Regions from separate parts of the Parvibaculum lavamentivorans DS-1 genome, predicted to be linked through region 3. Evidence: predicted binding sites of a transcription regulator. Region 3 holds the regulator's gene; each other region holds the start of a gene.

The links. The regulator PhoB, encoded in region 3, activates phosphate uptake and scavenging genes when phosphate is short. The targets are predictions, from matches to a motif close to TGTCATNNANCTGTCAT.
Region 1: the regulator PhoB is predicted to act here: its motif matches at 1,514-1,530, upstream of PLAV_RS16905 (RNA degradosome polyphosphate kinase).
Region 2: the regulator PhoB is predicted to act here: its motif matches at 1,559-1,575, upstream of PLAV_RS10090 (UDP-2,3-diacylglucosamine diphosphatase).

What each region holds. Positions count from the first base shown of each region.
Region 1 is NC_009719.1:3,562,451-3,565,724, forward strand. It holds gene PLAV_RS16905 (RNA degradosome polyphosphate kinase) at 1-1,452, opposite strand, end outside; gene PLAV_RS16910 (hypothetical protein) at 1,590-1,991, shown strand; gene PLAV_RS16915 (HdaA/DnaA family protein) at 1,988-2,668, opposite strand; gene PLAV_RS16920 (AI-2E family transporter) at 2,671-3,274, opposite strand, start outside.
Region 2 is NC_009719.1:2,175,662-2,178,935, reverse strand. It holds gene PLAV_RS10100 (FMN-binding glutamate synthase family protein) at 1-473, shown strand, start outside; gene PLAV_RS10095 (diacylglycerol/lipid kinase family protein) at 470-1,351, opposite strand; gene PLAV_RS10090 (UDP-2,3-diacylglucosamine diphosphatase) at 1,707-2,675, shown strand; gene PLAV_RS10085 (glycosyltransferase family 4 protein) at 2,677-3,274, shown strand, end outside.
Region 3 is NC_009719.1:431,449-434,722, reverse strand. It holds gene PLAV_RS02040 (ABC transporter permease) at 1-262, opposite strand, end outside; gene PLAV_RS02035 (GcrA family cell cycle regulator) at 622-1,137, shown strand; gene phoB (phosphate regulon transcriptional regulator PhoB) at 1,255-1,950, opposite strand; gene phoU (phosphate signaling complex protein PhoU) at 2,091-2,807, opposite strand; gene pstB (phosphate ABC transporter ATP-binding protein PstB) at 2,852-3,274, opposite strand, start outside.

The DNA.
Region 1 (3,274 bases), 780 kb from region 3:
ATTGCCGGTGCCGAAGTGAACATAGGAGCGCAATGCGCCGCCTTCTCTGCGCACGACAAGCGAAATCTTGGCGTGGGTCTTCAGTTCGATAAAACCAAACACCACTTGCACGCCCGCGCGTTCAAGGTTCCGCGCCCAGACGATGTTGGCCGCCTCGTCGAAGCGTGCCTTCAGCTCCACCAGCGCCGTCACCGACTTGCCGGCCTCTGCCGCCTCGATCAGCGCCTGCACGATAGGGCTGTCCTTCGAGGTGCGGTAGAGCGTCTGTTTGATCGCCACGACATCGGGATCGGCCGCTGCCTGCCGGATGAACTGCACCACCACGTCGAAAGACTCGTAAGGATGATGGACGATGATGTCCTTGGAGCGGATCGCCGCAAAACAGTCGCCGCCGTGGTCGCGGATGCGTTCCGGGAAGCGCGCATTATAGGGCGGGAACTTCAGGTCCGATCGGTCATCGACGATAAGCTGGCTCGTTTGCGCGAGACCAAGCAGGCCTTGTACCGAGACAAGCTCACGCTCCGTCACGCCAAGCTCGTGCACCACGAACTGGCGGAGCGAATCCGGTGTGCGCGCCTCGATCTTCAACCGGATCACGCTGCCACGACGGCGGCGCTTCAGGGCGCTTTCGAAAAAGCGAACCAGGTCTTCGGCTTCTTCCTCGATTTCAATGTCACTATCGCGCAACAGGCGAAAGGCGCCCTGCCCGATCACCGTATAGCCGGGGAAGAGACGGTCGAGAAACAGGCCGATCATGTTTTCGAGGCTGATAAAACGGATGCCCTCTTCCCTGTCGCTCGCAGGCAGCCGGATGAAGCGTTTCACCTGTGTCGGAACAGGCAACAGCGCATCCATCAGCTTGCCGTCGGAAACGCGGCGCAGTTGCAACGCCAGCGCAAAGCCGAGATTGGGAATGAACGGAAAAGGATGCGCCGGGTCGATCGCCAGCGGCGTCAGCACTGGAAAGACCTGCTCGAGAAAGCGTGTCTCCAGCCAGGCGAATTCATCCGGTGTGACCTCATCCGGCTCCAGCACGAAAATGCCAGCCGCGCGCATCTCTATACAAAGCGCGACCCACTGGCGCTGCTGCTGGCCCATCAGGTCATTCGCCATTGTGTTCACAAGGTCGAGCTGCTGGGCGGGCGTGCAGCCGTCCTGGCTAAGGGTCGTCACCCCGGCGCTCACCTGGCCCCTCAGGCCGGCCACGCGGACCATGTAGAACTCATCAAGGTTCGATGCCGAAATCGACAGGAAGCGAAGCCGCTCCAGAAGCGGGTGATTGGTATTCTGCGCCTCTTCCAGCACACGCCGGTTGAAAGCGAGCCACGAGGCTTCCCGATTGATGAAGCGGTCCGGGCTATGCGCGCCGATCAGCGGTCCTCCGGCAGGTAGGGGCAGCGAGGGCTCCTCGGCCAAAGGTTCTGTGGCATGGCTGTTCGGCGCGGTGGTCATGAGATCACTTCTGCAAGAAACGGAGTAAGCCTCTGCTATCGCTTAAGTTTATGTCAAACACATGACTGAGTCATGACTGCGAAGCAAAAGGAAGCGAAGGCTGGGCGATTTTCGGTCAAAATGCCCAGGAGGCAGGGATGGGCAGGATTCCAGGGCTTTTCCTTCAGTTGCTGGTCGTTCTTCACGCAGGGTTGCTGCTCTGGGCGTTGACCGGGCTCATGGAGCTGGTGTTGCCCACTGTCCCATGGCCGCGCGTTGCCAATCCGCTCCTTCCCCGCCCCATGCTCCTCGCCCACTGGTTCTCGGTGCTGGCTGCCTCTCTCGCCTTTCTGGCCGGCTATACCGCGGGCTGGCGCCACACGCCCTTGGCCGTGGCGTTGGGCTATGGCGCCATGGCCATAGTCTGCTTCGTCGAGACGACGCAGTTTCTCGTCCATGACGGTCGCTGGCTCGCCATGGCGCTCGAATACGCGGCCTATCTGGGAATCGGCATATTTTTGTTCCGCGCATCTCCAGCGCGGAAGCGGTTCGGAGGCTAGAACTTCATCTCGTCCTGCGTCCCGAGGATTTCGGCGGCGAGCGGCACGGTGATCGGGCGCTTGCCTGAAAGCGAGGCGCGGTCGAGTTCCGCCACAGCATCGCGGGCGGCCCTTACCGAACGCTCGATCCGCGCGGCAAGCCAGGCGATCACGGCGGGGGCGACCCGAAGCTGACGGTCGTCGAAGAGCTTCACGAGGATGCCCGCCAGCAGCGCATCGTCGGGCGGGCCTAATTCCGCCTGTGGAACCGCCTTCAGCCGCGAGGCAAGGTCCGGCAGCGCCAGTGGCAGGCGGGACAGCGGCACACGGGCGGTAATGAGAAGGAAGGCACCCTCCTCCCGCACCAGATTGACGAGATGGAAAAGGGCCCGCTCGGCAGCCGCATCTGGCGCTGCAAGGTCTTCGAGGATGATCGTTCGCGCCGCCACCAGCGCCGGGACATCCGCCCCTGCCAGCGCTGACGGCGCCAGCGACACGGCGCCAGCCGCATTCCGCCAGACTTCGGCGAGATGGGTCTTGCCGCTTCCCTCCGGCCCCGAGAGCGCCACCACGCGGTCCGGCCAGTCCGGCCAGGCATCGATCAGCGCCACGGCGGCCTCGTTTGGCGGCGCAACGAGAAAATCCTCACGGCCGAAGGCCGGCCGGTGCCCGAGTTCAAAAGCGAGCTGGCGAGGCATCTTCAGCTGTCGGTATCGCGCGGCGGGATGACGCGGCCAGACGATGTTCCGAGATAGAGCTGGCTCTTGCGGTATTGCGCGACGCCGAAACGCGCGAGCACACCGAGGGCAGCGGCAATCGGCAGCGCAAGCAACGCCCCGACGAAGCCGAAGAGGGCGGCAAAGGCAAAGATCGCGAACATCACCCATACCGGATGAAGCTTCACCCGGTCCCCAACGAGCTTCGGCGACAGAAAATTCCCTTCGATGAACTGGCCGATGGCGAAGACACCAATCACCATGCCGACCTGCACGAAATCGGTGCCGAACTGGAATAGGGCCAGCGCCAGCCCGACCACGAAACCGAGAATGGTCCCGAGATAGGGAATGAAGCTGATAATGCCGGCAACAATGCCGACAATAAGCCCGAAACGAAGGCCGACCAGCGTCAGGCCTACCGCATAAATCGTACCGAGCACCAGGCAGACAATCACCTGGCCGCGGATGAAGCCTGCCAGCACCTCGTTGATCTCGCGTGCAAGACGCCGGATTGTCTCGGCATGGTCCCGCGGCAGCAATGCGTCGACGCGCTCCACCATACGGTCCCAATCGAGCAGCAGATAAAAT
Region 2 (3,274 bases), 1.7 Mb from region 3:
GCGATGCGCTGGAACGCCACAAGCTGAAGACGCGCATCCGCGTCAATGCGAGCGGCAAGCTCATCACGCCGGCCGAAGTCGCATGGGCGCTCTGCGTCGGTGCGGATTTCGTGTGTTCGGCGCGCGGCTACATGTTTTCGCTGGGCTGCATTCAGGCACTTCAATGCAACAAGAATACCTGCCCGACCGGCATCACCACGCATAACAAGAGCCTGCAGCGCGGGCTCGACGTGACGGACAAGGCGGAGCGCGTGCGCCGCTATGCCGAACGCGTGACGCATGAAGTCTGCGTGATTGCGCATTCCTGCGGCGTCAACGAACCGCGCAAACTGCGGCGCGAACATGCGCGCATCATGGGATCGGATGGTGTGTCGGTATCGCTTGCCGAATATTATCGCCGCTGGATACAGCCGGAAAGACGCCCGTCGCAGAACGGCCTTGGCCGCCCGCAATTCGACGCGGATGCCGCCTAGCCGGGAATGACGAGACGGAGAAACTGCGTGCCCTGCTCTATCGTCTGCGGCAGGAAGCCGCTGTCGTCGCCGTCAACTTCCACAGCGAGACCGTGCGGTGCGGTGACATCGATCCGCCGCGCCGGCAATACTTCCACGCTGCTCAGCCGCGCCGCAATGCCGAACCCTAGCGCGGCGAGATAAAGTGCGAAGGCGAAACGCGACTTTCCCTTGAAGAGAAAGAGAGTAAGCCCCGGCTGCGTTATGTCCGCATCCGGCGCAAGCACGAAGGGCCCCGCATAGTGGCGGCCATTGGTGACGACGACCCATGCGGCGCGCTTCTCTCGTCCGTCGACTGTGAGCAGAATGTCGCGGCCCGGGCCGCGCACCCATGCCTTGAGCCCGGACCAGATGAAGGCGCCCTTGCCCCACATGCGTTTCAGGCGCGGATCGATTGCGTGAACGACTTCGCCGTCAAAGCCGATGCCGACCATCATCAGGAATATCTTTCCCTGCACGAGGCCCGTGCCCATCAGCTCCGCGGGCCCGCCAAGCAGCATCGAGGCTACTTCCTCCGCCTGCGGACGGAGACCGATCTCGATGGCAAGCACATTTGCCGTGCCGAGCGGAAGAATGCCGAGCGGTACGCCTTGTCCAAGCAGGCCGCGCGCAACTTCATTGATGGTTCCGTCGCCGCCCGCCGCTACGATCACATCCGGCTTGCCCGATTGTGCCGCTGCTCGGGCGAGCTCCGTGGCGTGACCGGCCGCTGTCGTCAGCTCGATCGTGACATCGGCACCGGCCGCGCGAAGACGTCCGATGACAGCATCCAGCAGGTGTCTTTTGCGCCTGCCGGCGGTCGGATTGAGGATGATATGGATGAACCGGCGCAGCGCCAAAACGGGGCTCCAGAGGCCAACTGTCACGTAACTGTCACAAAACCGTTATGCGTTGCGACAAGGGATGAAATTCGATGCCGGAGGATTAGCCAGAAAAACTTGTCCCCGGTCAACCGGCCCTCTGAACCGGGGATAACCGGGCGCGATGCCGGAGGGATGTGGGGATAAAGCGGCTCGCCCGCCACCCGCCGGGCACTGTCACATAAACGTCATCGAACTGTCACAAGACCTTGTCAAAGGGCGCGCATAGTCCGGTCATCGAAAGACGGATCGGCTGGCCCGGAGGTACGGCAAGGCGCTCCGCAGACGGATGAATTGACCGGCGCATGAGGCGCAAAAACGATCGACGAGGAATATGACCCTGTTCGATACGACGATGTTCGATAGGCCGCGGCAGGCGAGCGAAACGGCGCCACCTCAATCCGCGAAGAAAGCCCGCAAGGAAGCAGCCCGTGCAAGGGCGAGGCGCGGCGGGCTCGACGAAAGATTGCTGGGGCCGCGCCCCAGGCACCGCAAACAGCACAGAACGCTTTTTCTCTCCGACATTCACCTGGGCACCCCCGGCTGCAAGGCCGAGCTGCTGCTCGACTTTCTCCGCCACAACGACGCCGACACCATCTACCTCGTCGGCGACATCATCGACGGCTGGCGCATCAAGCGGTCCTGGTACTGGAACGCGGCGCATAATGCGGTGGTGCAGGAACTGCTGCGCAAGTCGCGCAAGGGCGCGACCATCATCTATGTGCCCGGCAACCACGACGAGGCGTTGCGCGACTATACCGGCCTCAATTTCGGCGGCGTCGACGTCGTCGGCGAGGCGATCCACGAAACGGCGGACGGGCGGCAATTCCTCGTCATTCACGGCGACCAGTTCGACAGCGTGGTGAAATACGCGAAATGGCTCGCCCATCTCGGCGACCGCGCCTATGGCATGGCGCTCGCGCTCAACAACTGGCTGCACGAAATCCGCCGCTTCTTCGGCCTCTCCTACTGGTCGCTCTCGGCTTACCTGAAGAACCGGGTGAAGAACGCGGTCGAATATATATCGAGCTACGAACACGCCGTTGCCCGCTCGGCCCGCGAACGCGGCGTCGACGGCGTGATCTGCGGACACATCCACCACGCGGAAATCCGCGACTTCGACGGCGTGCTCTACTGCAATGACGGCGACTGGGTGGAAAGCTGCACCGCGCTCAGCGAAGACGAAACGGGCGCCCTCTCGCTCATCACCTGGCAGACCTTCTCCTGGGACACCGAACTCGCGAATGGCGAGACGGAACCGGCGGATGAAGACGACGCCCTGCTCGTACCCACGGCTGCCTGATATGCATGACACATCAGTAACGGCTCTCTCCCCTGCCCCGAGCAGGCGGCGGCGCGTCGCGCGCCTGCTCGGCCGGTTGCGTGGGAAGCCCTTGCCGCGCGATGTCGGCCGCTTCTGCGAGACGCTTCGCATCGTGATCGTGTCGGATGCGGCGCCGCCGCAGGTGAACGGCGTGGTGCGGACGCTGCAGCAACTGACGGCGCATCTGAAGGGCATGGGCCATGAAGTGACCTTCATCACGCCCGACATGTTCACGACCGTGCCGATGCCGACCTATCCGGAAATAAGGCTGGCGCTTTTTCCGGGCCGCAAGATCGCGCGCATGATCCGCGAGGCGAACCCCAACGCCATCCATATCGCGACCGAAGGGCCGCTGGGACTTGCCGCGCGCCGCTTCTGCGTCCGCAAGGGCATCCCCTTCTCGACCTCGTTCCATACGCGCTTCGCCGAATATCTGAATGCGCGGACCGGCATTCCGCTTTCATGGGGCTATGAATTCCTGCGCCGCTTCCACAGGAAATCCTCGGCGCTGATGGTGGCAACGCCTTCCTTGCAGAAGGAACTGAGGGAACGGGGATTCGGCGAGCCCGTGATCTGGT
Region 3 (3,274 bases):
CATTCTGGATCATGGTCATCATGACGAGGCCCGGCGCCAGGAACTCGATGAAGGGCACGCCATGCACATCTGGCCGGAACTTGCCGATGGCGAGCGCGAAAATCGCCAGATAGAGGAGCGTGGTGATGACGGGCGCGGCGATGGTCTGGGTCATCACCTTCCAGAAGCGGCGCACTTCCTTCAGATAGAGCGTCCAGACGCCCAGCCAGTTCACCGCCCCGAAACGGCGGGCACCTTCCTCGGGATAGGGCGTGAGGCTCATGGCTTCCTCTTCTGATGCTTCAGGGGCCGAGGCATACGCCAGAGCGGCCTGCCGGGCAATGCGGGAAGGGGGAGAGCCGGAACCGGCCCTGCCGCCCATGTGAGGCCCCGGAAAGCCCCATACAAGGGCGCTGGTGCCGCCGCGATCGCTCTTTTCTGTGGATAAGGGGCGGTGCGGAAGCCCTGCCGGTTGCGGTTTTGCCCCCTGATATTGTATACTTCCGGTTAACGCCTACGAAATCTAGTGGGGTGCCAAAACCCGTAAAGGGCGAGACAGGGCCGGATTTCAGGGCTGATGCCGGGTTGTTCGGGACCGGGCGTCCAACCGGGCCGGAAACCGGCCCCAAGGGGAGTACCATCATGTGGACCGATGAACGCGTGGAACTGCTGAAGAAGCTCTGGGCCGAAGGCCTGAGCGCCAGCCAGGTCGCCAAGCAGCTCGGCGGCGTGACCCGCAATGCGGTGATCGGCAAGGTGCATCGCCTCGGATTGTCAGGCCGCGCCACGCCCAGCCGCCCTGCCCGCTCGCGCGCCCCGGCGCCCCGCACGCTGGTGCGCGGCCGTCCGGACCCGCTGACGGCGGAAGCGCGCGGCGACGAGCGCCAGCGCGAGGCGGCGGCCGAGCGCGCCGAAGCCGCCCATGTCGAGGAACGCGGCCTCGAGCCGATCCAGCGCGCGACCGTCCTCACCCTCACGGAACATACCTGCAAATGGCCGATCGGCGATCCGGGCCGGCCGGGCTTTCATTTCTGCGGCCGGGGTGCCGAACATGGCGCGCCCTACTGCACCGAACATGCGCGCATGGCCTATCAGCCGGCGCAGGCGCGGCGGAACCGCGAGCGCGACCGGATGCGCAGGGACCGGCTGGTAAGCTGAGCGTTTTTCCGGCTCCACTGTCCCCCTAAAGGCGGGTGGGGGACAGGTCGGGGGGCCCAGGAGGGGAAGGAGCAGGCATCCATGGGCCCATGGATGCCTGCTTTTCGTTAGGCCGGCCTATTCGTGGAACTGCTCGTCCAGCGAGTAGCCGGCGGAACGGACCGTGCGGATCGGGTCTTTCTCGCCCTTGTCGTTAAGCGCCTTGCGCAGCCGGCCGACATGAACGTCGACGGTGCGGGCTTCGACATAGACATCCGAGCCCCAGACCGTATCCAGCAATTGCTCGCGGCTGAAGACCCGGCCGGGATGCTGGATCAGGTGATCGAGCAGGCGGTATTCGGTCGGGCCGAGATGGACCTCGCGGTCGCCCCTGCGCACCCGGTGGGCGGCGCGGTCGATCACGATGTCGCCAAAGGTCACGAGGTCTTCCGTGAGGGCCGGCCGGATGCGGCGCATGACGGCGCGGATGCGCGCCAGCAGTTCCGTCATCGAGAAGGGCTTCGTTACATAGTCGTCGGCGCCGATATCGAGGCCGCGAATGCGGTCCGTTTCCTCGCCGCGCGCCGTAATCATGATGATCGGCACATTGCGGGTTTCGGGGCGGCCGCGCAGGCGGCGGCAAAGCTCGATGCCGGAGAGGCCCGGCAGCATCCAGTCGAGCAGGATAAGGTCGGGGGTCGTCTCGCGGATAAGCAGGTCCGCCTCCTCGCCATCGGCGGCGGTGATGACCTTGTAGCCTTCCTTGTCGAGATTGTACTGAAGCAGCGTCAGCAACGCTTCTTCATCCTCGACGATCATGACGCTCGGTTTCATTCTGCGTTCGAACTGGCTGCGCTCAGGCTGACCCTGCTCTGTGTGAGCGGTCTCAGGCCGAATCTGTTCCAAGTCCAAAGCGTGGCCCTGTTCGCCACGACGGGCAAGTGTTGTTATTGCCATTGCCGCACAAGCCTCCTTTAACTGCCGCTGTGAACGGCGGTGGTGCTGGTCGTATCGCCTTTCGGGCGCTCGTCATGAACCCATTCGCCGGTGACGAGGTAGCCGACGGTTTCGGCGATATTGGTGGCGTGGTCGCCGATACGCTCGATGTTCTTCGCAATGAAAAGCAGATGCGTCGAGACGCCGATGGTCCGGGGATCTTCCATCATGTAGGTGAGAAGCTCGCGGAAGACCGAATTGTACATCGCGTCGATTTCCTCGTCGTCGCGCCATACCTCCATGGCCGCCTGCGCCTCGCGGTTCGAATAGGCGTCGAGCACCTGCTTGAGCTGGCGCTGGGCAAGGCGCCCCATGCGCGAGATGCCCTGGATGAGCCGGTTCGCGCCCTCGAAATCGTTCTGCAGAACCATGGCGCGCTTGGCGATGTTCTTCGCGAGGTCGCCGATGCGTTCGAGGTCGATCGAAATCTTGATCGCCGCGATGGCCTCGCGCAGGTCCGCCGCCATGGGCTGGCGCAGCGCGATGAGGCGGATGGCTTGGTTCTCGATCTCGGCCTCCAGCGTGTCGATGCGCTGGTCCTCGCGGATGGTGCGTTCCGCAAGCTGCGTGTCGCGCTTCACCACGGCTTCGATTGCGGCTTGCAACTGCGCCTCCGTCAGCCCGCCCATCTGGGCGATCTGCGCGGAAAGCCCGTCGAGCTCTTCCTGAAACGACTTCACGATATGCTGGGTCACAGCCGGTTCTCCTGTTGGCCTCTTGGCAGATACATCCGCATCGATCAGCCGAAGCGGCCGGTAATGTAATCCTGCGTGCGTTGATCCGAGGGATTGGTGAACATGCGTTCCGTCTCGTCGACTTCGACCAGTTTGCCGAGATGGAAGAAGGCGGCTTTCTGTGAAACGCGCGCCGCCTGCTGCATCGAATGCGTGACGATGACGATAGTGTAGCGTTCGCGCAGTTCGTCGATCAGTTCCTCGACCTTCGCCGTCGCGATCGGATCGAGCGCGGAGCAGGGTTCGTCCATAAGGATCACGTCCGGGTTCACGGCAATCGCGCGGGCAATGCAGAGGCGCTGCTGCTGGCCGCCGGACAGGCCGGTGCCCGGCTCCTTGAGGCGATCCTTCACTTCGTTCCAGAGCCCCGCGCGGCGCAGGCTCGTCTCGACGATTTCATCCATCTCCGAGCCCGCCTTTGCATGTCC